Regions from separate parts of the Sphingopyxis sp. OAS728 genome, predicted to be linked through region 2. Evidence: riboswitches for the same ligand, from Rfam matches in the RefSeq annotation. Region 2 holds a riboswitch; each other region holds the start of a gene.

What was found. A riboswitch is a leader RNA that binds a small molecule or an ion and turns the genes downstream of it on or off. The one in region 2 is predicted to bind cobalamin.
Region 1: it holds a riboswitch for cobalamin, as region 2 does, so the genes downstream of both, metE (5-methyltetrahydropteroyltriglutamate--homocysteine S-methyltransferase) here and GGC65_RS14970 (TonB-dependent receptor plug domain-containing protein) in region 2, are expected to answer to the same signal.
Region 3: it holds a riboswitch for cobalamin, as region 2 does, so the genes downstream of both, GGC65_RS05875 (TonB-dependent receptor plug domain-containing protein) here and GGC65_RS14970 (TonB-dependent receptor plug domain-containing protein) in region 2, are expected to answer to the same signal.

Annotation. Positions count from the first base shown of each region.
Region 1 covers NZ_JADBDT010000001.1:1,114,992-1,124,557, reverse strand. Annotated here, with positions in the region: gene GGC65_RS05300 (choice-of-anchor A family protein) at 1-251, shown strand, start outside; gene GGC65_RS05295 (acyl-CoA thioesterase) at 255-653, opposite strand; gene metE (5-methyltetrahydropteroyltriglutamate--homocysteine S-methyltransferase) at 640-2,952, opposite strand; cobalamin riboswitch at 3,065-3,269, opposite strand; gene GGC65_RS05285 (hypothetical protein) at 3,591-3,887, shown strand; gene GGC65_RS05280 (SDR family NAD(P)-dependent oxidoreductase) at 3,955-4,917, opposite strand; gene GGC65_RS05275 (AraC family transcriptional regulator) at 5,094-6,002, shown strand; gene GGC65_RS05270 (hypothetical protein) at 6,108-7,121, opposite strand; gene GGC65_RS05265 (MAE_28990/MAE_18760 family HEPN-like nuclease) at 7,186-8,286, opposite strand; gene GGC65_RS05260 (DUF262 domain-containing protein) at 8,289-9,473, opposite strand; gene leuA (2-isopropylmalate synthase) at 9,564-9,566, opposite strand, start outside.
Region 2 covers NZ_JADBDT010000001.1:3,160,487-3,170,052, forward strand. Annotated here, with positions in the region: gene GGC65_RS14970 (TonB-dependent receptor plug domain-containing protein) at 1-1,881, opposite strand, end outside; cobalamin riboswitch at 2,025-2,209, opposite strand; gene GGC65_RS14975 (S41 family peptidase) at 2,262-3,710, opposite strand; gene GGC65_RS14980 (RlmE family RNA methyltransferase) at 3,742-4,464, opposite strand; gene GGC65_RS14985 (Ppx/GppA phosphatase family protein) at 4,461-5,564, opposite strand; gene GGC65_RS14990 (glycine zipper 2TM domain-containing protein) at 5,757-6,158, opposite strand; gene GGC65_RS14995 (esterase-like activity of phytase family protein) at 6,321-7,319, shown strand; gene rpmB (50S ribosomal protein L28) at 7,358-7,651, opposite strand; gene tadA (tRNA adenosine(34) deaminase TadA) at 7,791-8,246, shown strand; gene GGC65_RS15010 (NAD-dependent deacylase) at 8,243-8,944, opposite strand; gene dapB (4-hydroxy-tetrahydrodipicolinate reductase) at 9,072-9,566, shown strand, end outside.
Region 3 covers NZ_JADBDT010000001.1:1,244,273-1,253,838, forward strand. Annotated here, with positions in the region: gene GGC65_RS05855 (carotenoid oxygenase family protein) at 1-120, shown strand, start outside; gene GGC65_RS05860 (class I adenylate-forming enzyme family protein) at 122-1,813, shown strand; gene GGC65_RS05865 (acetyl-CoA acetyltransferase) at 1,815-3,044, shown strand; gene GGC65_RS05870 (acetyl-CoA C-acyltransferase) at 3,046-4,203, shown strand; cobalamin riboswitch at 4,254-4,474, shown strand; gene GGC65_RS05875 (TonB-dependent receptor plug domain-containing protein) at 4,652-6,508, shown strand; gene cobO (cob(I)yrinic acid a,c-diamide adenosyltransferase) at 6,508-7,116, shown strand; gene GGC65_RS05885 (ABC transporter substrate-binding protein) at 7,116-7,970, shown strand; gene GGC65_RS05890 (FecCD family ABC transporter permease) at 7,967-8,968, shown strand; gene GGC65_RS05895 (ABC transporter ATP-binding protein) at 8,962-9,566, shown strand, end outside.

The DNA of each region.
Region 1 (9,566 bases), 2.0 Mb from region 2:
AGACGCGTAATTATATTCAGGGGTCGGCGGTGTTCGGCAATCTCAAGCAGAATGGCGAGATGCATATCGGGACGTTCAAGGGCGGCTATACGACGTCGCCGCCCGGTGGCGGATCGAGCGGCGGCGACAGTTCGACCGGCGGTGGCGCGACGCCGATACCCGAGCCGGGGATGGTCGGGCTGTTCGGGCTGGGCGTCGGCGGGTTGATCCTGTGGCGGCGTCGCCGGGCAAAGTCGGGCGACGCCGCCTGACGATCAGGTTTCGAGCGGCTTCACCGTCCGCGGGCGTCGGTCGGGGCCGACCGCGACGAAGATGAAGACCGCCTGCGTGACCTTGTTATCCTCGTCGGCATGACGGTCGCGCGCCCAGGCTTCGACCTCGACGTGCATCGAGGTGCGGCCGACCTTGACGAGCCGACCGAATACCGACACCTCGTCGCCGACAAAGACGGGGCGGTGGAAGGACATGCCTTCCACCGAGATCGTCACCGCGCGGCCGCGTGCGTGGCGTGAGGCCACGGACGATGCCGCGAGGTCCATCTGCGCCATCAGCCAGCCGCCGAAGATGTCGCCATAGACATTGGCGTTCACGGGCATGGCGGTGACGCGGACGGCGGGTTGGCCGTCGGGCATGATCGCGTCAGTTTGCATCATAGGCTTCCTTGATGCGGGCTTTGGTCCGCATCGCCTGGGCTGCGGCGACCATCGCGACGAGTGCCGGGCGCACCTCATCCCATTTGCGCGTCTTGAGCCCGCAATCGGGGTTCACCCAGATCTGCTGCGGCGAGACATGCTGGCCGGCGAGGGTGAGAAGGTCGGTCATCTCGCGCTCGGCCGGGATGCGGGGGCTGTGGATGTCGTAGACGCCGGGGCCGACCTCGTTCGGATAGGCATAGCTGGCGAAGGCGTCGAGCAGCTCCATCTGCGAGCGCGCGGTCTCGATCGAAATAACGTCGGCGTCCATCGCGCCGATCGCGCGGATGATGTCGTTGAACTCCGAATAGCACATATGGGTGTGGATCTGCGTGTCGTCGCGGACGCCCGATGATGCGATGCGGAAGCTTTCGACCGCCCAGTCCAGATAATGCTGCCATTCGCTGCGGCGGAGCGGCAGGCCTTCGCGCAGCGCGGCTTCGTCGATCTGGATGATCGCGGCGCCGGCGGCTTCGAGATCGTGCACCTCGTCGCGGATCGCGAGCGCGATCTGGCGGCAGCTTGCCTCGCGCGGCTGGTCGTCGCGAACGAAGGACCAGTTGAGGATGGTGACGGGACCGGTGAGCATGCCCTTCATCGGGCGGTCGGTCTGGTCCTGCGCATAACGCCACCAGTCGACGGTCATCGGCGCGGGGCGCGAGACGTCGCCATAGAGGATCGGCGGGCGGACGCAGCGCGAGCCGTAGCTTTGCACCCAGCCGGCGCGAGTGAAGGCGAAGCCGGCGAGTTGCTCGCCGAAATATTGCACCATGTCGTTGCGTTCGAATTCGCCGTGGACGAGGATGTCGAGGCCGATTTCCTCCTGCCATTTGACCGCGGCGCGCGTTTCGACGCGCAGATACTGGTCATAGGCGACATCGTCGATTTCGCCCTTGATATGCGCGGCGCGGGCTTTGCGGACCTCGGGAGTCTGCGGGAAGCTGCCGATCGTCGTGGTGGGATAAGCGGGGAGGGCGAGGCGCTGTTGCTGGACGTCGCGGCGCACGGCGAAGGGCGAGGTGCGGTGGGTCGCGCTTTCGTCGAGGGCGGCGAGGCGCTGGGCGACTGCCGGGTTGTGGATTTTCGGTGAGGTCTGGCGCGCGACCGCGGCGATGCGCGAGGCCGAGAAGGCGGCGAAGCTGGCATCCTCGCCCTCATTGAGCGCCTTGGCGAGCGCGGCGAGTTCCTCGATCTTTTGCACCGCGAAGCTTAGCCACTGGGCGATTTCGGGATCGAGGCCGGTTTCGAGTGTCAGGTCGACCGGGACGTGGAGGAGCGAACAGGACGGGGCGAGGATGAGGTCGCGTTTGCCGGCGAGTTCCTTGAGACGCCAATAGAGGTCGGGGAGGTTGGCGCGCCAGATGTTGCGGCCGTCGATCACGCCGAGCGATAGGAGAACGTGTGGCTGGAGCTTGGCGAGCGCGGGCTCGAGCTGGTCGGGCGCGCGGACGAGGTCGAGGTGGAGGCCGTGGACGGGGAGGTCAGCGACGAGGTCGAGGTTGTCGCCGAGGCCGCCGAAGTAGGTGGTGAGCATCAGCTTGGGCCCGCGAGTCGCGAGGCGGGCGTAGGCGCGCTCGAAGGTGGTGCGTTGCTCGGCGCTGAGATCGAGGACGAGGCACGGCTCGTCGATCTGGACCCATTCCGCGCCGGCCTTGGCGAGGCGGGCGAGAATTTCGGCGTAGGTGTCGAGGAGCTGCGGCAGGAGCGCGAGCGGTTCGACCGCCTTGCCCTTGGCGAGCATCAGATAGGAGACGGGGCCGAGGAGGACGGGGCGGGTTGAATAACCGAGCGCCTTGGCTTCCTCAAATTCGTCGAAAATCTTGGTCGAGGCGATACGGAAGGTCTGGCCCGCGGTGAGTTCGGGGACCATAAAATGATAGTTGGTATCGAACCATTTGGTCATTTCCTGCGCTGTTGTGTCGTGGCTGTGGCCGCAGGCGGCGGGGCCCTGCGCGCCGCGCGCCATGGCGAAATAGAGGTCGGGATCGACCGTCTCGCCGCTCCAGTCGTAGCGGGGCGGGACGGCGCCGATCAGCGCGCTGGTGTCGAGGACATGGTCGTAGAGCGAGAAGTCGTTCGAGGGCAGGATGTCGGCGCCGAGCGCTTTCTGGCGCGCCCAGTTGGCGACGCGGAGGCCCGCTGCGGCGGACTGGAGTTCGGCGAGGGTCGACTTGCCCGCCCAATAGCTTTCGAGCGCGAATTTGAGTTCGCGGCGGAGGCCGATGCGGGGGAAGCCGAGGGTGGCGACGCTGACAGTCATTTTCAAACACCTTGCAAGGGGCAAGGCGCCGGGCAGACGAGCAGGCACGAGTCCGCGCCCGTGAAGCAAGGTCGGGCGCAGCCATGCATGCGGCCTGACCGGACACCCCGCCGGAGGACGTATCTGACGAGGCAGGTCTCCTGGCTCACGGATCGACGCGGTGGTCTGGCCTTCCCGGTCCCTTGCCGGACCAGTGACACGTAGCGACCATCGCTCACCGCTTACAGTTGCGGGGGCAGCGCCGGCTTTGAACCGGCTTCCCGTCTTAGCTCCACGCAGCGCAAGCGGCGCAGAGAACCTCGACAGGCTGAAACATAACGCAGCGGCGGGGCTTGTCAATAGTCATATAAAGAATTCTTTATATGACGCCCTGGTGCCTTCGTATGCCATGCAAACGTCAAGTCGTTTGTCGATTCGAACGGGCGGCCCGTCGAACGGGGTGGGGCCGATACCAAGGCGTATGGCAATGATATAGCATAGTTTTCGGACACCTTGCGCCGCCTTTCGCGGTGCCGTCCGCACGCCCGCGGGGCGCAGGAGATGCATTGCCGACCAAATCCTTTCGCCCTGGCGGCGGTCGCGGCTGAACAGGCCGGCGGGACTGCCCCCTTCGTTTCCCCCACCGAAGGCTCTCCCCCATGAAGCTCCCCCAAGACTATTCCAGCGGCTCCAGCGACGGCGAATGCGAGTGTTTGCCGCGCCCCGAAATCCCGGCTGACGTCGCCGTGCTGACCACCTTTGTCCTGCGATATCAGGATGCTTGGTTCGGGATGGAAAAGCGCGTTGCGTTCGAGGCCGAGGATGTCGCCGCGGCGCTGGTGATGATGGAGCGCGAGACGATCGGCGCGTGGGCCGAATTGACGCAGGACGGAAATGTGATTTGCCGCCGCGGCTTCGAGCCGGGCGGGGCCGCCGACTATTGGGTCGTCGACTAGCGGGCGGTTCGGGACGATGCGGAGCGGACGGCGCACGGCCGCCCGCTCCCTTGTCGTCATCGAGGCGTCAGAAACGCTCGCCGACCATCTCCTCGCTCTTCGCCCACAGCGCCTTGGCGTTGTCGGGATCGATCGCATAGGAGCGCACGCCGGCGCGCAGGCCCTCGTCATTCGCGAGCTCGGCGACGTGGCAATCCTCGAGATAGCGCCCGCCGACCTCGGCCGGATCGGCGACCGCGGCGGCCCAGACCGAGGTTGCGGCGCCCTGCGGGATCGATTTGAACTCGAACACGGGCTCGCCCGCCGCAATGGCATTGGCGTTGAGCTGTTCGACGAGCGCCTCGATCGCGCCTTCGTCGAGGTGACGGCCGAGTTCGGTGTGGATGCCGCCCGGGTGGAGCGCGATGCCGCGCACGCCGCGGTCCTTGTGACGGCGGTCGAACTCGACGGCGAAGAGGATATTCGCGGTCTTCGAACGGCCATAGGCGATCCACGGTTCATAATCGCCATTGTCGAAGTTCGGATCGGCGAGGTTCACGTCCGAGAAGCGGTGCCCCGACGAGGCGAGGCTGACGAGGCGGCCGCCGTCCTTGATCAACGGCGCGATGCGGTTCGCGAAGGTGAAGTGGCCCAAGTGATTGGTGCCGAACTGAGTTTCGAAGCCATCCTCGGTCTTGCCGAAGGGCGCGGCCATCACGCCGGCATTGTTGATGACGACGTCGAATTTGCGGCCGTCGGCGATCAGCGCATCGGCGGCGGCACGGACGCTGGCGAGCGAGGCGAGGTCGAGCTGGATCAGCTCGAAGCTGCCGCCACCCTGTGCTGCGGCGTCGCGGACGGCGGCGGTGGCGCCTTCGGCCTTGGTCAGGTCGCGCGCGGCACCGACGACATCGGCGCCGTGGGCGACGAGCGCGCGGGCGGTTTCGACGCCGAGCCCGGCCGAGACGCCGGTGACGAGGAAGCGCTTGCCCGACAGGTCGACCCCGGCGAGGACGTCGTCGGTGGTCGATTTCGCGTTGAACTGGGTCATGCTAAGCTCCTTGGATGAAGCAGGGCGGAGGGGATTGCCCTGACCCGGTCAAGATAGGCGCTGCGCCCGCCGCCGCGCTGCCCGATCATGGCATCTGCTTGCCTATTCCTCTCAATGCGGTGGCGGCGAGGAAGCCGTCCCTTGCGCGCGGGCGCGCGGCGTCCGATGTTGGGATCATGCAAGACCGGCTCGACTCGATATGCCAACAAGTGCTGCGCCACGCGGTTTCCCCCTATTATGAGACGCCGGTGCCGCGATTGGTCGTCGCGACGCAATGTGCGCCGACCAGCGGGATCGCGACCGTCTATGAACCCGTCACCTGCCTGATCCTGCAAGGGACGAAGCAGGTCGTGATCGGCGACCAGGTGCTGCGATACGACGCATCGAGCTATTTCGTCGCCTCGCTCGACCTGCCTGCGGTCGGCCGCGTGGTCGAGGCGAGCCCCGACAAGCCCTATGTCGCCGCGGCGCTGCGCATCGACCGCGGCGCGCTCGCCGACCTGATCGCCAGCATGGACCCCGCCGCCATCGGCCACACGCCGCCGGGCGACCTCGCGGGCTTTGCCGTCGCGTCGGTGACCGAGGAGCTGGTCGAGGCGTGGGCAGGGCTGCTCGGGCTGCTCGACCGGCCGGGCGACGTCGCGATGCTGGCGCCGATGCGCGAGCGCGAAATCCTCTATCGCCTGTTGCAAGGGCCGCTCGGACATCAACTCTGCGCCATCGCGCAGGAGGACAGCCGGCTGTCGCGGGTGCGGCGCGCGATCCTGTGGATGCACGAGCATTATGAAGAGATGCTGCGTACGTCGGCGCTGGCCGAGATTGCCGGGATGAGCGTTGCCTCCTTCCATCGGCATTTCAAGGCAGCGACCGCGATGAGCCCGCTGCAGTTCCAGAAGACGCTGCGCCTGCATGCGGCGCGGCGGTTGCTCGCCGGCGGCAGCGAGGCGAGCCGCGCGGCTTACTCGGTCGGGTATGAGAGCGCGTCGCAGTTCAGCCGCGAATATGCCCGCGCCTTCGGCCTGCCGCCGTCGCGCGATGCCGAGCGGCTGCGCGGGGCGGCGGCGATGGGGGTGGCGGCGGTTTAGGACGCTCTAGTGTATCCCGGCGGAAGCCGGGACCCATGAGGCGCGAGGCCGCCGCATCGCTTCTTTCCGCGCTGGGCCCCGGTTTTCACCGGGGTGCACAAAGGCTCAACCACTCGCCGATTTCCGCGCCTTTCCGCCTTCCAGCGCGGGATCGTTCGCCGGGTCGGGCAGCGCGAAGAAGGCGCGGCGGGCGGCTTCGCCGGCCTTGCGCAAGGGGGCATAGACCCTGGCCAGCGCGGCCTCCCACGCGATTTCCTCCTCGGCATCGAGCGTGCGTTCGTAATCGTCATGGCCGAACTGGCCTTCCTCGATGCCGATGAAGTCGTCGGGCGGGGGGAAGTTGGTGCGCAGCTCGCCGGTGGCGTCGTCGTGCCACACGGTCATCGCATCCGCCTCTTCCTCGGGGGTCGGCCCCTCCGCGTCGGCGTGTTCGGGATCGGCGTCCGAAATGGCGGAAAACTGCGTAACTTCATTCGCGATCGCGGTGCCGCGCCACAGGGTGGCGAGGGGGTTGGCGCGGTTGTCGCGACCGGCGAGCCAGAGGGCGAGGGCGGCGGACATGCCGGGCGCCTCGCTGGCGGCGGGGCCGGCCTCGGCGTCTTCGGGCGCGTCTCCGGATGCCGTTCCGGCGTCGATGGATGTGCGCGCGGCTTCGGCGGCGTCGAACAGCGACAGGAAGCCCGGCCAGTCGCCGGCGATGACCTGCGCGAGCATCTCTTCGCCCGCCCGCGCCCGCGTTTCGACCATGCGGTCGAGCCGCGCGAGCATCGCGAGGCCGAGGCGGCTGTCGATGCGGCGGCGTTTGTAGAGGCTGCGGTCCTCCTCGCGATAGACGGTGGTCAGCTCGTCATGCCCCCAGATCGCGCGGTCGAGCAGCTCGTCGACGAGCCGCCCGCGCGCGATCAGCAGCGCCGCGGCGCAGCCGAGCCGGAACGCCGCGCCTTCGGGCCGCTGCTTGAGCTGATAGGCGGCGCCGGGCGACATGCCGACCTTCGCCGCCGAAATCTTCACCGACCCGTTGGTGGCGAACGCCTCCAGAAATTCGCGCTGGAGCCGCGGCGTCCAGTGATAGCTGCCGGGGGCGGGGATAAACGCGGGATCGTGCGGGGAGTCGTCCATCGATTTGTCCTTTCGGTTGGGTGAAACCGATAGAATGAACCATATGGGTGAAATGTAGGAAAGATTAAACTTCCGCAGTCGGAGATTCGTCAGCCATTTGAGCCACGACGAGTTGTTCTGGGACCGGGGGCGCCTCGTTAAAGCGGAATAGCACGACGTTCTTTTTTGCCGGTATGTCGAACATCATGCCAAGCTCAGCAGCCTCTTCGAGAAGAACCCGGTCATGAGGTTGTCCTTCAATCTGTAGACTTGTAACCATCCGCTCGACGCAGTAGCTCTCTCCACAGAGGTAAACTGTTCCCCCTATCTCAAAACCCCCTGTCATTTTTCCAATGAAAACAGTGCCATCTCTCAAGGATTCTGTTAATTTTCCTCTCTTCTCTACAAAGCCTTTGTCTTTGAGTAAGAGCAAACCAGAGAGCTGAACTCTTTCCGATATCGCTTCGCAAAGCGCCGAGATAAATTCACAAAACTCCACTAGTACGTTGACATGCAGAATGTCACTAATATCCAAACTCCCATGCGCTGCGTCATTTCTGTATTTAATTATTTCACTAAGCTCGCTCTCGGCAGACGCCGTCAATCGATCTCCGGTTTCGAAAAATGCCAAAACAGCTCTATGTTTTTCTATCCAGCTCGACATATTTTCTATGCCACACGACTTCATATATCGCTGCAATTCTGGAAGCCGTAGATTTTGCTCCTGCATAAGCATGGCTCGCGGCTCGATAGTGTATTTGCTATCAGAGAGCGCGGCATGATATCCTTCTACGAGCCTATTTAGGTCGATATCACCGAACCTCGGTCCATCCTTTTTTTCGAGGATTTTCGATATCCCCAGTCTATACGATGCTTTGATTTCGTCGGGAAGTTGAGAAAACGGGATTCTTGATTGAAGCAATCCTAGATGCTCGCGGATCATCTCACTGCAAAATTGTTCGTAAATGGCATATATGCGAGTAACGACGGCGCAATGGTCGATTACCCTCCACGCCACTCGATCGGGCGCCTGTTCCGCTCCAATGCCTAAGTCAAAGCATGGAGTCTCTGCCGCGCAACGAAGGGCGTTGTCCAAAAGAGCTGTACGGAAGTTCTCTGAAGTATGGACGTGTTTAATCAGCGCCGATATGGCGCTTTTGGTGCGCTCGAGAAATGGATTGTACATCGTTAACCGATGATACTCGAAAGCATGTTCCGATAAAGATCAATTCTGTTCTTTATGTCCTGTTTTGTATTGCCCCGGCCCGTAAATGTCCCATCCGGATGGCTTGCGAACAAGGCTTTGGTGGCTGCAATTATCTCATTTCGTCGATCTCGCAGGGTTTGGCTATCGACCAGGCGCTCAGAAAGGCCGATCATAACCGCGTCTTGGAATGCTCTGTGTGGCTTCGCGTCCCAGGCATTCGCAGCTGGCTGAAACGGGCGGAAAATATGTTCGCCATACACGTCATGTGCGAGCGCGAGAGTGGCTAGATACAATTCTTCCAGCCTCTCAACGTCAATTTCGTCAAACTTGGCGGCGCGCCTCATGTATATATCTAAGAACCCTTGCATTCCGCGTCGGTAGTGGTCCACGTGCCTAAGAGCAAAGAAGCGTAGAGCGACCTCTGCGTCGCCCATTTTTGCGAAAAAGGGGTCGGAAACTAGTGCCGGATTTGTTTCGATCTCTCCCTCCACCCAGCGCGGTAGACCCCATATTTCTCTAAATCGGTCGGAGCGGGTGATTTTGTGGAGCATATCATTGAACTGCCCCCGGTAGAGCGCATTCCTGATCTCCTGACGTTCCAGTTTGATGCCGCCCGTGTTTAGGCGATCAAATACCGTCTCGCGAAGAAGCGATGCTTCCTCTTCGCTTTCCGTCGATTCTTTTAATAGTACAATCGAGGTTATTGATCGCCTGTCGATGCCGGCCCTAATTTTTTCAGGCAACGTTGCATATGTTCTGCCGTTAAGTTCTGGCCAAGTCTCAAGACCTCTTAGTTTAAAGTTGTTGGCGTAGAAATCCTTTATAGCAGTAATGCGCTGCTGGCCGTCCATAACTTCGTACGAGTTATAATCCCTTTCGTATAAAAATACGGGAGGAACGGGTATATTCATTATGAAAGATTCAATTAGAAGGCTTTGCGTCTTGGCGTCCCACCGCGGTCGTCGCTGATAAAATGGCCGCAAATCCATGTAGTCCGGATCCTTGAGCTGATTGATAAAACCGGGAAGCTTTTCACGATTTGATTCAATCACAATTCGTCCTTCGCCGCGCACGTAGCGCTCGTTGATTGCGCGGTCGTCGGGCCTTTCAGGTCGTTCACCGGGGTCATTGTCCCACATGTCTTGTTCAGATGGCGAGAACGGCATTTTGGACATCCTTCTAGTTTCTGTCCTCTATCCTATGACGACGTAGCGATGGCGTCATCTAGAAATCGGATACTTAACAGCGACCGAGATTTA
Region 2 (9,566 bases):
GAAGATGTTCTCGGCGCGTGCGAACAGCTTGACCTCGTCCGACAGCGCATATTCGGCGCGCAGGTCGACGAGCGTATAATCGTCGAGCCGTTGTGCGTTGCTGGCATTGTCATAGCTCTTGCCCGACCAGCGGACTGCTGCGCCGAGTTCGAGCCCGAAATCGAAGCCATAGCTCGCCGAGGCGTTGGCCGTTTGACGCGGCCGGCGCGGCAGCCATTTGCCGAAATTGGCGGTGCCTTCGGAGCGATCCTCGGCGACGATCCAGCTGTAATTGCCGTCGAGCTTCAATCCGCCGAGGGCCAGCGCCGCGGTCGCCTCGACGCCATGCGCCTCGCTGCGCGCGACGTTCGAATAATAGCCGAAACGGCGCGTCGTCGGGTCACCCGGCACGAAACACATCGGGTTGGTCGTCGTCGACGAACAGCTGTTGTAGATGATCTGGTTCGTCGTCGTGCGGTCGAACCAGGTCGCGCCGACCATCAGCTTGTTGTCGAACAGATGCTGCTCGACGCCGGCTTCCCAGCCGTGCGCTTCCTCGGGGTCGAGCCCGATATTCCCATATTCGCTGAACTGTTGATAAAGCGACGGCGCCTTGAAGCCTTCGCCATAGCTTGCGCGCAGCACCGTGCCGGTCGAAAGGCGCCATACGCCGCCCGCAGCGAACAAGGTCTGCCCGCCAAAGCTGTCATGATCGTCGTAACGGACGCCGCCGTTCAGCGTCAGCCCGTCGAGCGGTTCGACGCTGAGCTGGCCATAAACGCTGGTGATCTCGGCCTTGCCGCGCGCGAATGCCGGGACCGGGGTTGCCAGCGACGCTGCGGGCGAGCGGCTGCGGAAATCGGACCGTTCATTCTCGACCCCGAAGATCGCGGTGATGCGGTCGGTAAAATCGAAGCTGCCCTGATATTCCCAGCGCTGGTTCTTGCCGTCGGCCTCGAAGCTTTGCGGACGCGCGCGGTCAGGATTGAAATTGTCGCGGTTCGTGTCTGTGTAAGCGTAAGCGATACGGTTGCGGAAGCGGCCACCCACGAGGTCGACATTGAGCCCGGCGTAACCGACGAACTCCTTGTTGAGGCCATAATCGTTGCTGTCGACGTTGAAGCCGTCGAATTCGACCCGGCCGCTCGAATAATAGCCCCGCACATCGACGCTGACATTGTCGGCGAGCGCGAGTTCGGCGCGGCCGGAGAGATTGGTGTTGCGATAGCCGTCACGCTCGACCCCGCCGAACGCCTTGGCGTGCGACGAAATACCGTCGGTGGTGAAGCGCTGGCCGCCGATGCGCCAGCTCAGCGGGCCCGTGCGGCCGCCGACCGCGGCGCGCGCGCTGACGGTCTGGCGCGATCCCGCTTCGAGGTCGAAACTGCCTTCGAGCGCTTTTTCGGGCGAGGCGGTGACGACGTTGACGACGCCGCCGATCGCCTGGCTGCCCCACAGGATCGACTGTGGTCCGCGCAGCACTTCGATCCGCGAAATGTCGCCGGCGAGCAAATTGGTGAAGTTGAAGCCGCCGCCGGTCGACGACGGATCGTTGAGCTTCACCCCGTCGATCACGACGACGCTATGGTCCGATTCGGCGCCGCGAATGCGGAGCGAAGTCGACGTGCCGTAACCGCCGTTGCGCGAGATGCTGATGCCCGGCGTGCGGAGCAGCAATTCGGTGACGCCGATATCCTGCGCGCGGTCGATCGCTTCTTTGTCGATCACGGCGATCGACGACGGCACTTCGTCGAGTGTCAGCGGCGCGCGCGTTGCGGTGACGATGATGCTGTCGCCGTCGGCGGCGACGGCATGCGCCGTGCCCGCGTCCTCGGCAAACGCGGCAGAGGAGGCCGCAACGGCGGCAAGGCAGATCGAACTTCGGAAAACAAATTTGAACATTGGGTACCCCATCGACGAGGCCGCCCACACGCGTGGGATCGATGGGTTGTCCGGGGACGCACGACATCGAGCCCGCGCGCGAACGCGGCCAAACCTGTCGTCATGCGGGTTCACCCCCGTCCGCCCGGCACACCCTGTCCGGTCGAAAGACGACGGCGACGGGCAGGTCTCCTGGCTTGCGGGTCAGCGCCGGTCGGCCGCCTTCTCGGGACCGGAATCCCAATGGCAAGTGGCCGATGGCTCGCCGCGTACAGTTGCAGGGGCAGCCGGGGTTTTCCCGTTCCCTCTTAGTCTCCGTTGCCGGGGAACCTGTCGCTTGCCGCGGCCGTTAGCCCCATTTTGCGGCTGCGGTCAATTGCTGCGATGCAGCGGTGGACCGATCAGAACAGCCCTGGCAGCTCGCGCTGGGCGGCGCTCGGCTGGTCGGGGACCAGCATTTCGGGTTTGGCGGACATGGGCGCGCCGCGGCGCTGCGCCGACGCGCCGGCGCTGGCATCGGCGATCCGCGTCGTGCAGGCCCTGCCGGCGAGGAAGTCGATCGCGGCGCTGACCGACGCTTCGCGCGCGTCGCCGAGCGGAAGCGTCAGATCGTCGCTCGCGGCGCAGCTGTTCGCGATCTTCGGCGCCAAGCCGTCATAATAATCGCCCGCGCCGGTCGCGTTGACCGTCGCGAATGCGACCACGCGCATGCGGTCGTCGCATTCGGCCTTGTCGAGCGCGATCTGGCCGACGGGCTTGCCATAGGTGTTGCTGCCGACCAGCGTCATATTGGTGCCGAGGTAGGGCAGCATCGAATTGATCACGAGTTCGCTCGCCGATGCGGTCGAAGCGGTGCCGATGAAGGCGATGCGCGTCGGCGCGATCGACTGCGCGCTGGGCGCGAATCGATGTTCTTCATTCTCTCCCGATTTGGTGGCGCGAAAACGGGTCTGCGAGAAAATTTGCCCGGCGCGATTGGCCCCCATCAGGTCGCCCATCAAATTGGCGGTCGAAACAAGGCCGCCGCCATTATAGCGGAAATCGACGATGATATCGGTCACCCCGCGCGCGCCGAAATCGGCAAAGGCCGCCTTCAGCTGGTCGTCCGCCGACGCGATGAAGGTGCGCAGGTTGAGATAGCCATAGCTGCGCCCGCCCTCGGTGATGATCTTCGCGCCATAGCGATCGGAAATCGGGTCGAGCGAATAGTCCGCCTTCGCCACCGTGACGTCGCGGGTGCCGGCGGCATCGGTGATGCGTAGCACGCGGCTGACCCCCGGGTCGTTCGGGCCGAGCGCATTGGTGATGCCCGCGGTGCCTTCGGCATTCACGATGCTGGCGACCGTGCGCAGGTTGCTGCTGTTGGTGCCAATCGCGACGATCGCCGTGCCGCGGTCGATCCCCGCGGCAAAGGCCGGTGCGCCTTCATAGGCCTCGGCAATAAGCACGCGCTGGTTTACCGCGTCATAGGTCATCCGGACCCCGAAACCGGCACTCGATCCATTCGAAAAGAAGGCGTTTTCTTCGGCGATCGACGTGATGTAGGTGAAGAAGCGGTCCTTGTTCAGCGCGCGCGCCGGCGCGACCAGCGCATCGATATAGGATTGGACATTGTTATGGGCGGCGGGATTGACGCTCGCGACGTCGCCGGGGAACAGATACCATTCGTCGATCACCGCCTTGGCAAAGATCTGCCGCGAGGTCAGCGCGCAATTGGGGGTCGGTGTGGGGCTCGGCGTCGGGGTGACCGTGACGGGGCCGCCGCTGCTCAAGCTTCCTTCGCCGCCGCACGATGCCAGCATCAGCGCCGCGAGCGTTACAGCCGCGATCGACTGCTTCGACTTGCCCATGAAAACTCCCCCGGTTCGACCCAATATCCGACTATTCCGTGTCCGCCTCCGCATCATTGCTTCGGCCCTTGAAGCCTTGGGCGATGACATAAAGTTCGGGCGACCCCTTGCGGCTCGCCGGCGGTTTGGCGTGTTTTACCGTTGAAAAATGACGTTTTAGTAAAGTCAGCAGCGTGTGATCGGCGCCGCCCGCAAACACCTTGGCGACGAACGCGCCGCCGGGCTGCAAATTCTGCACCGCGAAATCGGCGGCGGTTTCCGCGAGCCCGATCGTGCGCAAATGATCGGTCTGCTGGTGGCCGACGGTGTTCGCCGCCATGTCCGAAATGACAAGGTCGGGGGCGCTGCCCAGCGCCTCGATCAAGGCATCGGGCGCCGCATCGTCCATGAAATCCATCTCGAGGATTTCGACGCCCTCGAGCGGCTCGCAATGGAGCAGGTCGATCCCCGCTACGCGCGCGCGCGGGTTCGCCTTGCGTACGACCTGCGACCAGCCGCCCGGCGTGATGCCGAGGTCGACCACGGCGCGCGCTTTCTTGATAAAGCCGAATTTATCGTCGAGCTCGATCAGCTTGTACGCGGCGCGCGAGCGATAGCCCTCGGCCTGCGCGCGGCGCACATAGGGGTCGTTGAGCTGGCGTTGCAGCCAGCGCGTCGACGAGACGCTGCGCTTGCGCGCGGTCTTGACGCGCACATGCAAGCCGCCGCGGCCCCCCGATCCCTTGGCGCCACCCTTGCCGCCGGCACCGCTCATTTGCGATACTCGCGGCGGGTGACGGGGATGTCGCGGCCCTGCATCGCCAGCGTGCGCAATATGCCCTCGCGGATGCCGCGGTCGGCGACGCCGACGCGCGCGGCGGGCCACAGGTCGATGATGCTTTCGAGGATCGCGCAGCCCGCGACGACCAGGTCGGCCCGCTCGCGGCCGATGCAGGCGATTTCGGCACGGTCGGCAATGCTCGCATCGGCAAGGCGGCGGCTGATGCCGCGCATCGCCTCGGACGGGACGACCAGCCCGTCGACAGCGCGGCGGTCGTAGCGGGGCAGGTCGAGGAAGACGCTGGCGAGCGTCGTGACGGTGCCGCTGGTTCCGAGCAGGCGGAGATTCTGGCCGGCAAACTGCTCGGCGCGGTCGGCGAAGGCCGAAAAAGCGGACCGTGTCACGTCGCGCATATGGGCATAGGCGGCCTGCCGCCCGGCGAGGCTGTCGTCGGGAAGCGGGGCATGTTCGGTCAGCGAGACGACGCCCCATGGCACGCTGATCCAGTCGTGGATCTGCACGTCATGGTCGGATACATCGACGTGCATCAGCTCGGTCGAGCCGCCGCCGATGTCGAATATCAGCGCGGGGCCGTCGCCGGGTTCCATCAGATTGTGGCAGCCGAGGACGGCGAGCCGCGCCTCTTCGGCGGCCGAAATGATATCGAGGACGATGCCCGTCTCGCGGCGGACGCGGTCGGCGAGTTCCTCGCCGTTGGTGGCGCGGCGGCACGCCTCGGTTGCGACCGCGCGCGACAGCGAGACATGGCGCCGGCGCAGCTTGTCGGCGCAGATCGACAGCGCCGCGACGGTCCGATCCATCGCCGCTTCGCTGATTTTCCCGCTGCCGTGCAAGCCCTCGCCCAGACGGACGATGCGCGAAAAGGCGTCGATGACGACGAGCTCGCCATTTTGCGGGCGCGCGATCAAAAGTCGGCAATTGTTGGTGCCAAGATCGATGGCCGCATAGCTGCGCGGCCGCGTGATCGGCATCGGGCGCGCATCGCCGCCTGCCTTGTTTCGTCCTTTCGCCGCCGGCCCCGTTCTTGAACCTGGCCGCGGCGGTCGCCCTGATGGCGCTGCCATTTGCCGCATGGCTATTGTAACCTGTTCTGCTCACGCGCCCGCAAAAACGCGGGCGTGCACTTGGCGCCGAACCTAGGCTTCCCCCGCCATGTTGGCAAGTCTTCCCCCTGCGGCCCCGCGTCGGGCAAGAAAAACCCCGCCTGGCACGGGGGTCAGACGGGGCAAAGGAGGGAAGGAAATTATTGGGGGTCGGAACTGCCCTTAACGGCAGCCGTCATTCCCCTTGTCGATCGCGCGGCCGGCGATTGCGCCGACGGCGCCGCCGAGGATCGTACCGACCGTACGGTCGCCGCGACCGGCAATCTCATGACCGGCAAGGCCGCCCGCAATCGCGCCGATCACCGTGCCGCCGGTGCCATTGTCGCACTGGCGATAATTGCGGCGGTCACCGCGGTAATAGCGGCGGTCGTTGCGATAATCGCGGCGGTTGTCCCGGCGATAGTCGCGGCGGTCATAACGGCGGTCGTCGCGGTCATAACGAACATCATAGCTCGAATAGCCGTCGCGGTCGTACCAGCCGTTCTGCGCCGCGGCGGGAGCCGCCATGCCCAGCGTCGCGGTGGACATCAGGGCGGCGATCGAGAGGGTCACCATCTTTTTCATTTTCGTTCTCCTTCGTCGTCGTTTGGCCCGTCTGGGCTGTGTCGATGATCATGTTTTGCCCGATTCGCTTTGAGCCAAGCCTGAACATCATTGTTGGCCAATGTTCAGCTTTCTGCGGTGAGCCGCTTTCCTTTCGCCCGCTGCCGCCGTAACCCCGCGGCGATGCGCCGTTTGCTCTTTGCTGCCCTGATCTTCCTTGCTGTCGGCCCGGTGCCGGGGGCCGTGATGCGTTTTCCGGAGGAAGATACGACCCAAGCGGCATCGGCGCGGCCGCTGGTCTTTCCGCGTGGGACGACGGGCAGCATGCGCTTTGTGCGCGGCTGGCATCTCGTCAGTCCGCACAGTCGCTTCGGCGGCTTTTCCGCGCTCGCGCGCATCGGACCGGGCCAGTTCCTGCTTGTCGGCGACAATGGCTATTCGACACGCCTGTCGCTCGATTCGCGCGGCGCGGTGTCATCTGTGCAGATTCGTGCGTTACCGACGATCGACGGCCGCCCGGCCCGCAAATCGATGGCCGATACCGAAGCGATGTTTATCGACGCCGACAGCGGCAAGATTTGGGTCGCGCTGGAGATAATCAATCAGATCTGGCGTCTCGACGCCGGTCTTTCGCGAATCGAATCGCGCCGCAAATTGCCCGAACCGCATTGGCCAAGGAATCGCGGGCCAGAGGCGATGACGCGGCTGGTCGATGGCCGGACGGTCGTTTTTTCGGAAGATGCCGACGACGATCCGCGCGGGCGCGAGGCATTGCTCTACACTGGCGATCCGGCCGCCCCGGGCCCTGCGCCGATTCGCTTTTTCTATGATTCGGCGGGGCGGGGGCTGGTCAGCGACGCCGCAGCGCTGCCCGACGGGCGCATCCTGCTTGTGCACCGGCGGCTCGGTTTCGACCCCGTCTTCACGACGGTGATCGCGATCGTCGACCCGGCGGATATCAAAAAGGGTGCCGTCGTGCGGTCGCGGACGATCGGCCGCGTTCCCGCGCCGCTCGCCGAAAATTACGAAGGCGCGGCGATTTCGGTCGAGCGGGGGCGCATATATCTGTGGCTCGTCGCCGACGACAATTTCAACATCTGGCAGCGCAGCCTGTTGCTGCAATTCGAGCTGGTGGACCTTCCGCCGAGAAAGGCGCCGGACAGCAAAAAGGCCGCGCGGTAAACCCGGCGGCCTGATTGCTTTTAGCGATTTGGAAGCGCTTAAGCGGCCTTTTCGGCCAGCTTCTTTGCAACTTCCTTCTTCACCTTGCGGGCCGAAGCCGACAGCTGGTCGTCGCCGGCCTTCAGCAGCCAGTTGTCGAGGCCGCCGTTGTGCTCGACCGTGCGCAGGCCGTGGGTCGACACGCGCATCTTGACGCCCTTGCCGAGCGCGTCCGACAGCAACGTCACATTCTGCAGGTTCGGCAGGAAGGTGCGCTTGGTCTTGTTGTTGGCGTGGCTCACATTGTGGCCAACCTGGCGGCCCTTGCCGGTCAGTTCGCAGATGCGCGACATGGTCTTCGTCCTCGTCTAAAAAATTCGGATCGGCGTCCGGGCACTTCCCGAAAAACGGAGAGTAGAGGACCGGAGTGAGCCGGGAAAGGCGCGCGCTTATCGGCTTGCAGGAGATTCGTCAAGCGAATAGGCCGCTTTTATGGCCTCATTCCCGCTCCCCGAACCCATGCGCCGCGCGCTCGATTTGGCCCGCATTGCCGCAGAATGGGGCGAGGTGCCCGTCGGTGCGGTGATCGTCAAGGATGGCGCGATCATATCCGAGGGCCACAACCGTCCGCGCGAATCGCACGACCCGACCGCGCATGCCGAAATCGTCGCGATTCGCGCTGCGGCGGCAAATCTCGGCAACGAGCGGCTCGACGGCTGCGACCTTTATGTGACGCTCGAACCCTGCGCGATGTGCGCCGGCGCGATCGCCCACGCCCGAATCGCGCGCCTCTATTATGGTGCCGACGACCCGAAGGGCGGCGCCGTTGTCCACGGCCCGCGGACCTTCGCGCAGCCGACGATCCATCACCGGCCCGAAATCTACGACGGGATCGGGGACAGCGAGGCGGCGGCGCTCCTCCGCGACTTTTTTGCGGCGCGGCGCTAGCCGAGCATCTCGTCGACCCACGCCGGTACCAGCACGCCTGCGGGCCCATGCCGTGCTTCGTCGAACCAGTGCGACCCCTGGCTCGGCTCCATATTGAGTTCGAGTGTGCGTGCGCCCGACGCGCGCGCTTCGCGCACGAACCCCGCAGCGGGATAGACCGCACCCGACGTGCCGATCGACACGAACAGGTCGGCACGGTTCAGCGCATGATAGATGTCCTCCATCCGGTACGGCATTTCGCCGAACCACACGATATCGGGGCGGAGCAGCCCCGCGACGCCGCACGCGGGACACACCGGCCGGTCGAGCAGCGGCCCGGTCCAGGGCACGCGTGCGTCGCACCCGGTGCACCAGGCATTGAGATGCTCGCCATGCATATGGATCAGCCGCTTCGCGCCCGCGCGCTCGTGGAGATCGTCGACATTCTGCGTGACGATCAGCAATTCGCCCGGCCACAGGGCGTCGAGCCGCGCGAGCGCTTCGTGCGCGGCATTGGGCGCCTTGGTCTGGATCGCCGCGCGCCGCATGTCGTAGAAGCGCAGGACGAGGTCGGGATCGCGGGCAAAGGCTTCGGGGGTCGCGACGTCCTCGACGCGGTGCTGTTCCCACAATCCGCCGCCGTCGCGGAAGGTGTCGATGCCGCTTTCGGCCGAAACGCCGGCGCCGGTGAGGATCACGATATTGTTGATGTCGCTCATGACCCCTCTCTATCCGCTCGTGTCGAGCGAAGTCGAGACACCCGTGAATGTGGTACAAAGCTGCGGGGCATCTCGACTTCGCTCGATGCGAACGGCTAAGGGGGTGCCGAAATTCAGGGGACAGGTCATGACCAGCATCGGCATTATCGGCAGCGAAGGACGGATGGGCGTCGCGCTCGCCGTCGCCATATCCGAAGCGGGGCAGCGCAGTTGCGGCGTCGACAAGGGCGGCAACGTCCTGAAACTGGCGAGCGACGCCGACGTGCTCGTCGATTTCTCTTCACCCGCCGCGCTCGAGGCGACGCTCGACGCCTGTGTCGCCGCGAAGACGCCGATCGTGATCGGCACGACGGGGCTCGAGGAGCGCCATCATTATCTGATCGACGATGCCGCGAAGGATATCGCGGTGCTCCAGACCGGCAACACCTCGCTCGGCGTGACGCTGCTCGCGCATCTGGTGCGCGAGGCGGCGACGCGGCTCGATGCCGACTGGGATATCGAGGTCGTCGAAATGCACCACCGGATGAAGGTCGATGCGCCGAGCGGCACCGCGCTGCTGCTGGGGCAGGCGGCAGCCGAAGGGCGCGGGATCAATCTCGAAACAAGCGCCGAACGTGGCCGC
Region 3 (9,566 bases), 1.9 Mb from region 2:
GTCGCGGCGGGGCCGGTGTGCCGGATCATCCTGCCCGAACGCATCTGTTCGGGCACGCACACCGTCTGGGCAAGCGGCGACGACATCGGCATGGGTCCGAACAGCGTGCTGGCCGCCTGAGATGATCGTCGCGGGAGAGGATAAAAGGCGGCGGCATCGCGACAACGGCTGGTGGGGCGACAAGAGTTTCGCCGACCTGTTCTTCGCCAATGCGGTGGCGCATCCCGAGCGGCTCGCGCTGGTCGATGCGCCGAACCGCGGCGACTTCGCTTTCGGCGAACCGCAGCGGCTGACCTACGCCGAGCTTGAGGCGGAGGTCGACCGGATCGCGGGCGCGCTGATCGTCGCGGGGATCGGCAAGGACGATGTACTGCTCGTCCAGCTTCCGAATATCAGCGAGTTCGTTGCGCTCTATTTTGCGGCGGCGCAGATCGGCGCGATCGTCAGCCCGGCGGCGGTGCAATATCGCAGCCATGAGCTCAAAGGGATGATCGGCGTCGTCGAGCCCAAGGCGTTCGTCTGCGCGACGCAGGTCAAGGGCTGCGACCATGTCGGCGTTGCGCAGCCGCTTCTGGACGGCATCCGGCTGATGACCTTCGGCCCGAATCCGCCCGAGGGCGCGCTCGACCTGTCGACCGTCCGCGGCGACGAGCGGGCCCTCGCCGCGCATGTCGCGGCGAACCCGGTCGACGCCGACGATATCTTCACCATCTGCTGGACCTCGGGCACCACCGGCGTTCCCAAGGGCGTACCGCGCAGCCACAACCACTGGATCGCGGTCGCGGGCGCGGGGTATGAGGCGATGAAGGTCGGGCCGGGCGATATCCTGCTCAACCCCTTCCCGCTCATCAACATGGCGAGCATCGGCGGCATCACCATGTGCTGGCTGACCAGCGCGGGCACCATGGTGCTGCACCATCCGTTCGATCCCGGCATCTATCTCAAGCAGATCGCGACCGAGCGGCCGAGCCTGACGATCGCACCGCCCGCCGTGCTCAACATGCTGCTGCAGAATGAGGCGCTGCTCGCGTCGGTCGACCTCTCCAGCCTGCGCGTCATCGCCTCGGGATCGGCGCCGCTCGCCCCCGCGATGGTGCGCGGTTTCCAGGAGAAGCTGGGCATCATCATCGTCAACGTCTTCGGATCGAACGAGGGGATGAGCTTCATCACCGGCGAGGGCGACATGCCCGATCCCGACAAGCGCGCGAGCCTGTTCCCGCGCCGCGGCACCTATCAGCGCCCCTATGGCGAGGGCCGCGCGCCCAATATCGAAAGCCGGCTCGTGCCGCCGGGCGGCGGCGATGCGATCGAGGCCGACGGCGTCTCGGGCGAATTGCAAATCCGGGGACCGACGCTGTTCGAGGGCTATCATAACGCCCCCGACCGCACAGCCGAAGCCTTTACCGACGACGGCTGGTTCCGCACCGGCGACCTGTTCGAGATCGCCGAGGGGGGCGACTTCTACCGCTTTGTCGGACGCTGCAAGGATCTGATCATCCGAGGCGGCGTGAACATCTCGCCCGAGGAGATCGACCAGTTGCTCGGCGGCCACCCGCTGCTCGCCGAGGCGTGTGTCTTTTCGCTCCCCGATCCGACGATGGGCGAGCGCATCGGCCTCGCCTATGTCCCGCGCGGCGCCGACGACGTCGGGATCGGCGAAGTCGCCGACTATCTGCGCGGCCACGACCTCGCCGTCTTCAAACTGCCCGAACGCCTGTTCCGCTTCGACGCCTTGCCGCGCAACGTCACCAACAAGGTGATGCGCAGCGAAGTACGCGAAATGGCACTCGCAACCCTCGAAAAGGAAGCCTGACATGGCAAAGGACGTCTTCATCCTCGGCGGCGCGCAGACCGACTTTTCGCGCAACCTCGAACGCGAGGGCGGCGGGCTGTTCGAACTGTTCCGCGACGTCGCCGAAGCGGCGTTCGTTGCGACCGGCATCGAACCCAAGGAGGTCGAAACCGCGCATGTCGGCAATTTCGTCGGCGAACTCTTCGCGGGACAAGGCCAGCTCGGCGGTTTCTTCGGTCACGTCCACCCCGACCTCGCGGGCATCCCCGCGTCGCGGCACGAGGCCGCCTGCGCCTCGGGCAGCATCGCGATCCTCGCCGCCGCGGCCGAGATCGAAGCCGAACGCTACGGCCTTGCTCTGGTGCTCGGCATCGAACTGATGCGCAATGTCCCCGGCCAGTGTGCCGCCGAATATCTCGGTGCCGCTGCCTGGGCGGGGCGCGAGGCGCAGGAGGCGCGCTACCTCTGGCCATATATGTTCGCGCGCGTCGCCGAGGAATATGACGAACGCTTCGGCCTCGACCGTGCATATCTGCGCGGCATTTCGGCGAACAATTTCGCCAATGCGAAGAAGAACCCGTACTCGCAGACGCGCGGCTGGGCGATCACGGATGAGCATCTCGGCGAGAATGACGAGGTCAATCCGCTGATCGAAGGGAGCTTGCGCAAGTCCGACTGCGGGCAGGTTACCGACGGCGCCGCCGCGATCTTTCTGGCTTCGGCGGAAGTTGCCGAAGTTTACGCGCAACGTCGGGGGATTTCGATCGACAGCATTCCGCGGATCAAGGGATGGGGGCATGCGACCGCGCCCCTGCTCTATTCGACGAAGGTCGCGGGGAGTAGAGGCCAAGACTTTGTTTTTCCTAGCGTTCGCAAATCGATGATGGACGCGCTGCGCCGTGCCGAGATGCCCGACATCTATGCCTGCGACGGGGTCGAGGTGCATGATTGCTTCTCGATCACCGAATATATGGCGATCGATCATTTCGGTATCACCAAGCCGGGCGAAAGCTGGCGCGCGGTCGAGGACGGGACGATTGCGCTGGGCGGCAAATTGCCGGTCAACCCGTCGGGCGGGCTGATCGGGCTCGGGCATCCCGTAGGTGCCACCGGGGTACGGATGCTGCTCGACGGCTGGCGGCAAGTCACCGGAAACGCGGGCGATTATCAGGTCGAAGGGGCGCGCAACTTCGCGACCTTCAACGTCGGCGGCAGCGCGACGACCGCAGTCAGCTTCGTCGTCGGCACCTGATTTGACCGACGTTTTTATCTACGATGCGGTGCGCACGCCGCGCGGCAAGGCGCGGCCCGATGGTGGGCTTGCCGGGCTGAGTCCGCAGGAACTGGTGCGCCAGCAGGCGGCCGCGCTCGCCGCTCGTTGCGGCGCTATCGCGTCGGCGCCTGACGCGATGCTGCTTGGCTGCGTCACGCAGAGCGGCGCTCAGGGGGGGCATATCGCGATGCTTGCGAAACTCCACGCGGGGCTTCCCGACACCGCGGCGGCGCACAGCATCAACAATTATTGCGCGTCGGGGCTGTCGGCGATCGGTCAGGCGGTGGCGAAGGTCGCGAGCGGCGAAGCCACGCACATCCTCGCGGGCGGCGTTGAATCGATGAGCGCGAGCCCGTTCCTCGGCGACCGCGCGGGCTTTTACGCCAACGACGAACTGCCACCGCACGCGCGCTTCGTGCCGCCGGTGCTCGCTGCCGACCGGCTCGCCCATGTCGAAGGCATCACGCGCGCCGAGCTCGACGCGGTGGCGCTCAGCTCGCAGCAGAAAGCAGCGGCGACCGAAAATGACGCCGCCCTGCAATCCTCGCGCATCGCGACCGGCGCGCTGGCGGGCGAGGAATGCATCCGCCGACAAACCACAGCGGAATCGTTAGCCGCCGCGCCGGCCGCCTTTGGCGAACTGCAGGCGCAATATGCCGGCGCGCTCGAAGGCGCGACCTTCGAACCGCTGCACAGCATCGCCCACGCGCCGCCGATCTGCGACGGCGCGGGGCTGGCGCTGGTCGGCGGCGCAGGGCTGGGCATCGCGCCGCGTGCGCGCGTTGTCGCCTTTGCCGAGAGCGGCGGCGACCCCGCGGCCTCACTGACCGCAGGTTTCGCGGCGATGGACAAGGTGCTGACGCACGCCGGGCTGACGCTGGACGATATGGACCGGATCGAGTTCATGGAGGCGTTTGCCGTCACCATCGCCAAATTCCTGCGCGACCGCGATGCCGATCCGGCGCGCGTCAACGTCAGCGGCGGACACCTTGCAAAGGGGCATCCGATGGGCGCGAGCGGCGCGATCCTGACCTCGACCCTGCTCGACGCGCTCGACGCGTGCGGGGGACGCTACGGACTTGTCGTGCTGACCGGCGCGATGGGCGTCGGTGCGGCGATGATCGTCGAACGCCAATAGCCATTGCGCAAAAGCGCGATTCCGCTATGGGCGGCGCGTGCGGGGCTTGCCTCGCGCATGATCGCGCCGGTGCCCGAAAGGGCTTAAAATGGGAACGCGGTGAAGGGGCTCGTCCTGAACCCCCGAAGCCGAGGCTGTCCCTGCAACTGTAAGCGGCGAGCGAGATGCACCGGTCCGACGCGTTCGGATCAGCCACTGGGGTCACCTGGGAAGGCGTGCATCGAGCCCTGACCCGCGAGCCAGGAGACCTGCCGGCGTGGGTCGCTCAATGCCAAGGTCCAGGGAAAGGCCGCGGCACGGAGGTTTCCGTCGAGCGACAACCAGGCGGCCGGAGCCGCCTCGGTGACGGGGTCGCAGGCCATGACGCCACTTGCGCCGCCGACATCGGTCGATCGCGCGCGCGTATCGACAGGCTCCGCCTTCGTTGTCGGCGTGCGGGGCCCTACCCATGTTGAAATTTGCGACCATTTCCCTGTTGGCTTTCACGGCGGCGACGCCTGCGCCGGCCCAAACCACCGATAGCGACCGCGACGACATCGTCGTCACCGCGTCGGGGATCGAGCAACCGCGCGACGAAGTCGGTCAGGCGATCACGATCATCGACGCCGACACGATCGAAAAGCGCCAGACGGTCGACATCGTCGACCTGCTCGCGACGACGCCGGGCGTGCGCTTCAACCGCACCGGAAGCACCGGATCGGTCGCGGGAATTTCGCTGCGCGGTGCGGAAACGACGCAAACCCTGGTGCTGATCGACGGGGTGAAGGTCAACGATCCGAGCGGTATCGGCGACGGATATGATTTCGGCCATCTGCTGACCGGCAACATCAACCGGATCGAAGTGCTGCGCGGGTCGAATTCGGTCGTGCACGGCAGCCAGGCGATCGGCGGCGTCGTCAGCCTGATGACCGCGACCCCGGCCGAAGGCTTTGCGGCGGGCGCCTCGGCCGAATATGGGTATAGCGATACGCTCAGTGCCAAGGCCGATGTGTCGGGCACCACCGGGGCGATTTCGGGCGGGATCGGCGGGGCTTATTTTCGCACCGACGGCATTTCGTCGGCAGCGGTCGGCACCGAGAAGGACGGATACAAGAATTTCGCGGGCAACGCGCGGCTGAAGGTCGCGTTCAGCGACGCGCTGAGCCTCGACCTGCGCGGCTATTACATCAACGCCGACCTCGATTATGACAGCTTCTTCGGCGCGCCCGCCGACAGCGCCGACGTTGCCAAGCTCGACCAATATGTCGGTTATGCAGGGCTGAACCTGGGCCTGTTCGACGGCAATTTCACCAGCCGCGCGGCAGTGACGTGGATGCGCAACGAGCGCGATTATTATTTCGTGCGCGGCACCGCGCCCGATTACGGCTATTCGGGCACCAATTTGCGGTTCGAATATCAGGGCGTCGTGACGCCAGTGCAGCAGGCCAAGCTGATCTTCGGTTACGAGCATGAGCGGCCCGACTATGATTTCTTCGGCTTTGGATCGACCGACAGCCAGAAGGCGAATATCGACAGCGTCTATGCGCTGGGGATCGTCCAGCCCTTTACCGGCCTGTCGCTGTCGGGCGGCGTCCGTCACGACGACCACAGTCAGTTCGGCGGCGCGACGACCTTCGGCGCCAACGCCAATTATTCGCCGAATGCGGGCGCGACCAACGTCCGGCTGAGCTATGGCGAAGGGTTCAAGGCACCGTCGCTATACCAGCTTTACGACGCCTTCAGCGGCAATAGCGCGCTGCGCCCCGAACGGTCGAAAAGCTATGATATCGGCATCGACCAGAATCTGGCCGATGGCCGCGCGCTGATCTCGCTGACCGCATTCCTGCGCAACACCGACGACCAGATCAATTACGACAATGCGACCTTCACCTATGGCAATATCGATCGCACGCGTGCCAAGGGGATCGAGGCGACGCTGGCGCTGAAGCCCGTCGATGCGCTGAACGTCACCGCATCATACAGCTATATCGACGCGCGCGACCGGTCGGGACGGCCGGCCTTCGACGGCAAGCGCCTGCCCCGCCGCGCCGCGCATGCGGTCAGCCTGTCGGCCGATTATGACTGGTCGTTCGGCCTGTCGACCGGCGCGACGCTGACGCTGGTCGGCGACAGTTTCGACGATGCGGCGAACGCTGTGCCGCTCGACGGCTATGCGCTTGCGGGCATTCGCGCATCCTTCCCCGTGGGCGGCCATTTCGAGATTTACGGCCGCGTCGACAATCTGTTCGACGCCGATTATGCGACCGCGTTCAATTACGGCACCTATGGCCGCGCGGCCTATGGCGGCGTGCGGGCGCGCTTCTGATGAAGGCGCGCACCGACGCCGAACATACGGCGAAGATGAAGAAAATTCAGGCGGCGCAAAACAAAAAAGTCGCGACCAAGACGGTCGAAAAGGGGCTGGTGATCGTCCACACCGGCCCCGGCAAGGGCAAGACCTCGGCCGCGCTGGGCATGGCGGTGCGCGCGATCGGCCACGACATGAAGGTCGGGGTCGTGCAATTCGTGAAGGGCGCGATGGCGACGGGCGAGAAAGCGGTGTTCGATCGCTTTCCCGACCTGATCGAATTCAAGCCGATGGGCGAAGGCTTTACCTGGGACACGCAGGACCGGACGCGCGACATTGCGGTCGCGCGCGAAGCGTGGGACGAGGTGAAGCGCATGATCGCCGACCCGAGCTACAAGATGGTGATCGCCGACGAGCTCAACATCGTGCTGCGGTACGACTATCTGCCGGTGGATGAGGTGCTGGAGGCGCTGGGTGCGAAACCGCATATGACGCATGTGATCATCACCGGGCGCAATGCCCCGCAGGAGTTGATCGACACCGCCGACCTCGTCACCGAGATGGCGCAGGTGAAGCATCCGTTCCGCGAGCAGAATGTGAAGGCGCAGAAGGGAATCGAGTTCTGATGCGGGCGCGCGCGCTTGCGGCGGCAGCGGCGCTGCTCGGCGGCGCCGGACTGCTCTGGGCGACCTCCCCCGCCCCGCGCGCCAAGGCGCCCGCCGTTCCGCAGCGCATCGTATCGATCAACCTGTGCGCCGACCAACTTGTGCTCGCGCTCGCCGACCGGGAGCAGATCGCCGGGCTCACCAAAAATGCCACCGATGTCGAAATGTCGGGCGAGGCGGCCAAGGCCGCAGGCATTCCCTTGCTCAGCAATTCGGCCGAGCAGATATTGGCGATCGAACCCGACCTGATCGTCGGCATGCCGGCGAGCCGCAGCGCGGCGCTGCGCGCGCTGCCGCGGCAGGACTATCCGCTACTCGATCTCGCCACCGCGAACACGCTGGATGAAATCTATACCTCGATCCGCGAGACGGCGGCGGCGGTCGGCCATCCCGAACGCGGCAGCGCGCTGATCGCACGAATGCAAGGCGAGCTGGCCGGGCTGCCCAAGCCGGGCAAGGGCCGCGTCGCGGCCTATTATCAGCGGCGCGGCTATATGACCGGCACGGGGACGCTGATCGACGAGCTGATGGGGCGCGTCGGGCTGGTCAATCTGGCGGGCAAGCTCGGCAAGCCGCCGCTGTCGCAATTGAGCCTTGAGGAAATGGTCGCGGCGGAGCCCGATTTCCTGATCGTCGAGAGCGCGACCGATGTCGTGACCGACCAGGGAAGCGAAATGCTGCACCATCCCGCGATCAAGGATATTCCGCGCATCAGCATTCCGCAGGCGTGGACCGTATGCGGCAGCCCCGCCTATACACAGGCGGCGCGCAGCATGACCGCGCAGATTGCGCGCATCGACGGGGACCGACCATGAACCGCCTTGCCCTGCCCCGCTGGTCGCTGATCGCGGCGCTGCTCCTGTTGACGCTCGTCGCCGCCACCGGATCCTTGCTGTTTGGCGCGGTCGACCTCTCGGTCGCGCGGCTGATCGCCGCCGCGACCGGCGACGGCGACCGGGTGGCGTCGGTGATCCTGTTCGACCTGCGCCTGCCGCGCACGATCCTCGCGCTCGGCGTCGGCGCGATCCTCGGGCTCGCGGGCGCCGCGCTGCAGGGCTATCTGCGCAATCCGCTTGCCGAACCGTCGGTGCTCGGAACGTCGAACGCCGCGGCGCTCGGCGGGGTGGCGGCGCTCTATTTCGGGATCGCTGAACTGCATCCTGTCATGCTTCCCTTGCTCGCGACGGGCGGCGCGCTGCTGTCGCTCGCCTTGCTGTTCATCCTGTCGGGCAAGGCCGAAAGCCCGCTGACCTTGATCCTTGCCGGGATTGCGGTCGGCACGCTCGCGGTCGCGGGGACCAGCCTTGCGCTCAACCTGTCGCCCAATCCCTTCGCGGCGATGGAAATCATGACCTGGCTGCTCGGCAGCCTCGAGAACCGGTCGTTCGACCATGTGTGGATCGCACTGCCGTGCATCGCGATCGGCGGGGCGATGCTGCTGTGGAACGGGCGCGCGCTCGATGCGCTGACGCTGGGCGAGGATGCCGCGCAGGCGCTAGGCACCGACCTTCGGCGAACAAGATTGCGGCTGCTCATCGGCACCGCGATCGGCGTTGGCGGCGCGGTCGCCGTGTCGGGATCGATCGGTTTCGTTGGGCTGATCGTGCCGCACCTGATCCGCCCGCTCACCGATCGCAGCCCGTCGGCGATCCTGCTGCCCTCGGCCATCGGCGGTGCGGCGCTGCTGACGCTCGCGGACCTTGGCGTCCGGATCATTCCGACGACGAACGAGCTGAAGCTGGGCGTCGTCACCGCCTTTCTGGGGGTACCGATCTTCCTCCTCCACCTGATGCGGGAGCGACGGATATGGTGAGCATCACGCTGAACAAGATCGGCGTCACGCTCGGGCGCCGGACCGTCGTGCATGGCGTCAGCGCGGATTTTCGCGCGGGCACGCTGACGGGGATCGTCGGTCCCAATGGCGCGGGTAAATCAACGCTGGCGCGCGCGATGCTCGCGCTGGTGCCCGCGAGCGGCCGCGCCGAGGTCGATGGCGTCGATGTGACGGCGATGCCGCGCGCCGACCTCGCACGGCGCATCGCCTATGTGCCGCAGGGGCAGACCCTGCACTGGCCACTGACGGTCGAGCGGCTCGTCGGGCTGGGGCGGCTGCCGCACCTCGCGCCGATGTCGCGGATTTCGGATGCCGATACGGCGGCGATCGAACGCGCGATGGCGCGCGCCGATGTGCTGGAACTGCGCGACCGGATCGCGACCGAGCTGTCGGGCGGCGAGCGCGCGCGGGTGCTGTTCGCGCGCGCGCTGGCGGTCGAGGCGCCCGCGTTGATCGCCGACGAACCGCTCGCCAGCCTTGATCCGGGGCACCAGATCGACGTGATGGACATGCTGCGCGCCGAAGCGACCGGCGGCGGACTGGTGATCGCGGTGCTGCACGATTTGACGCTGGCGGC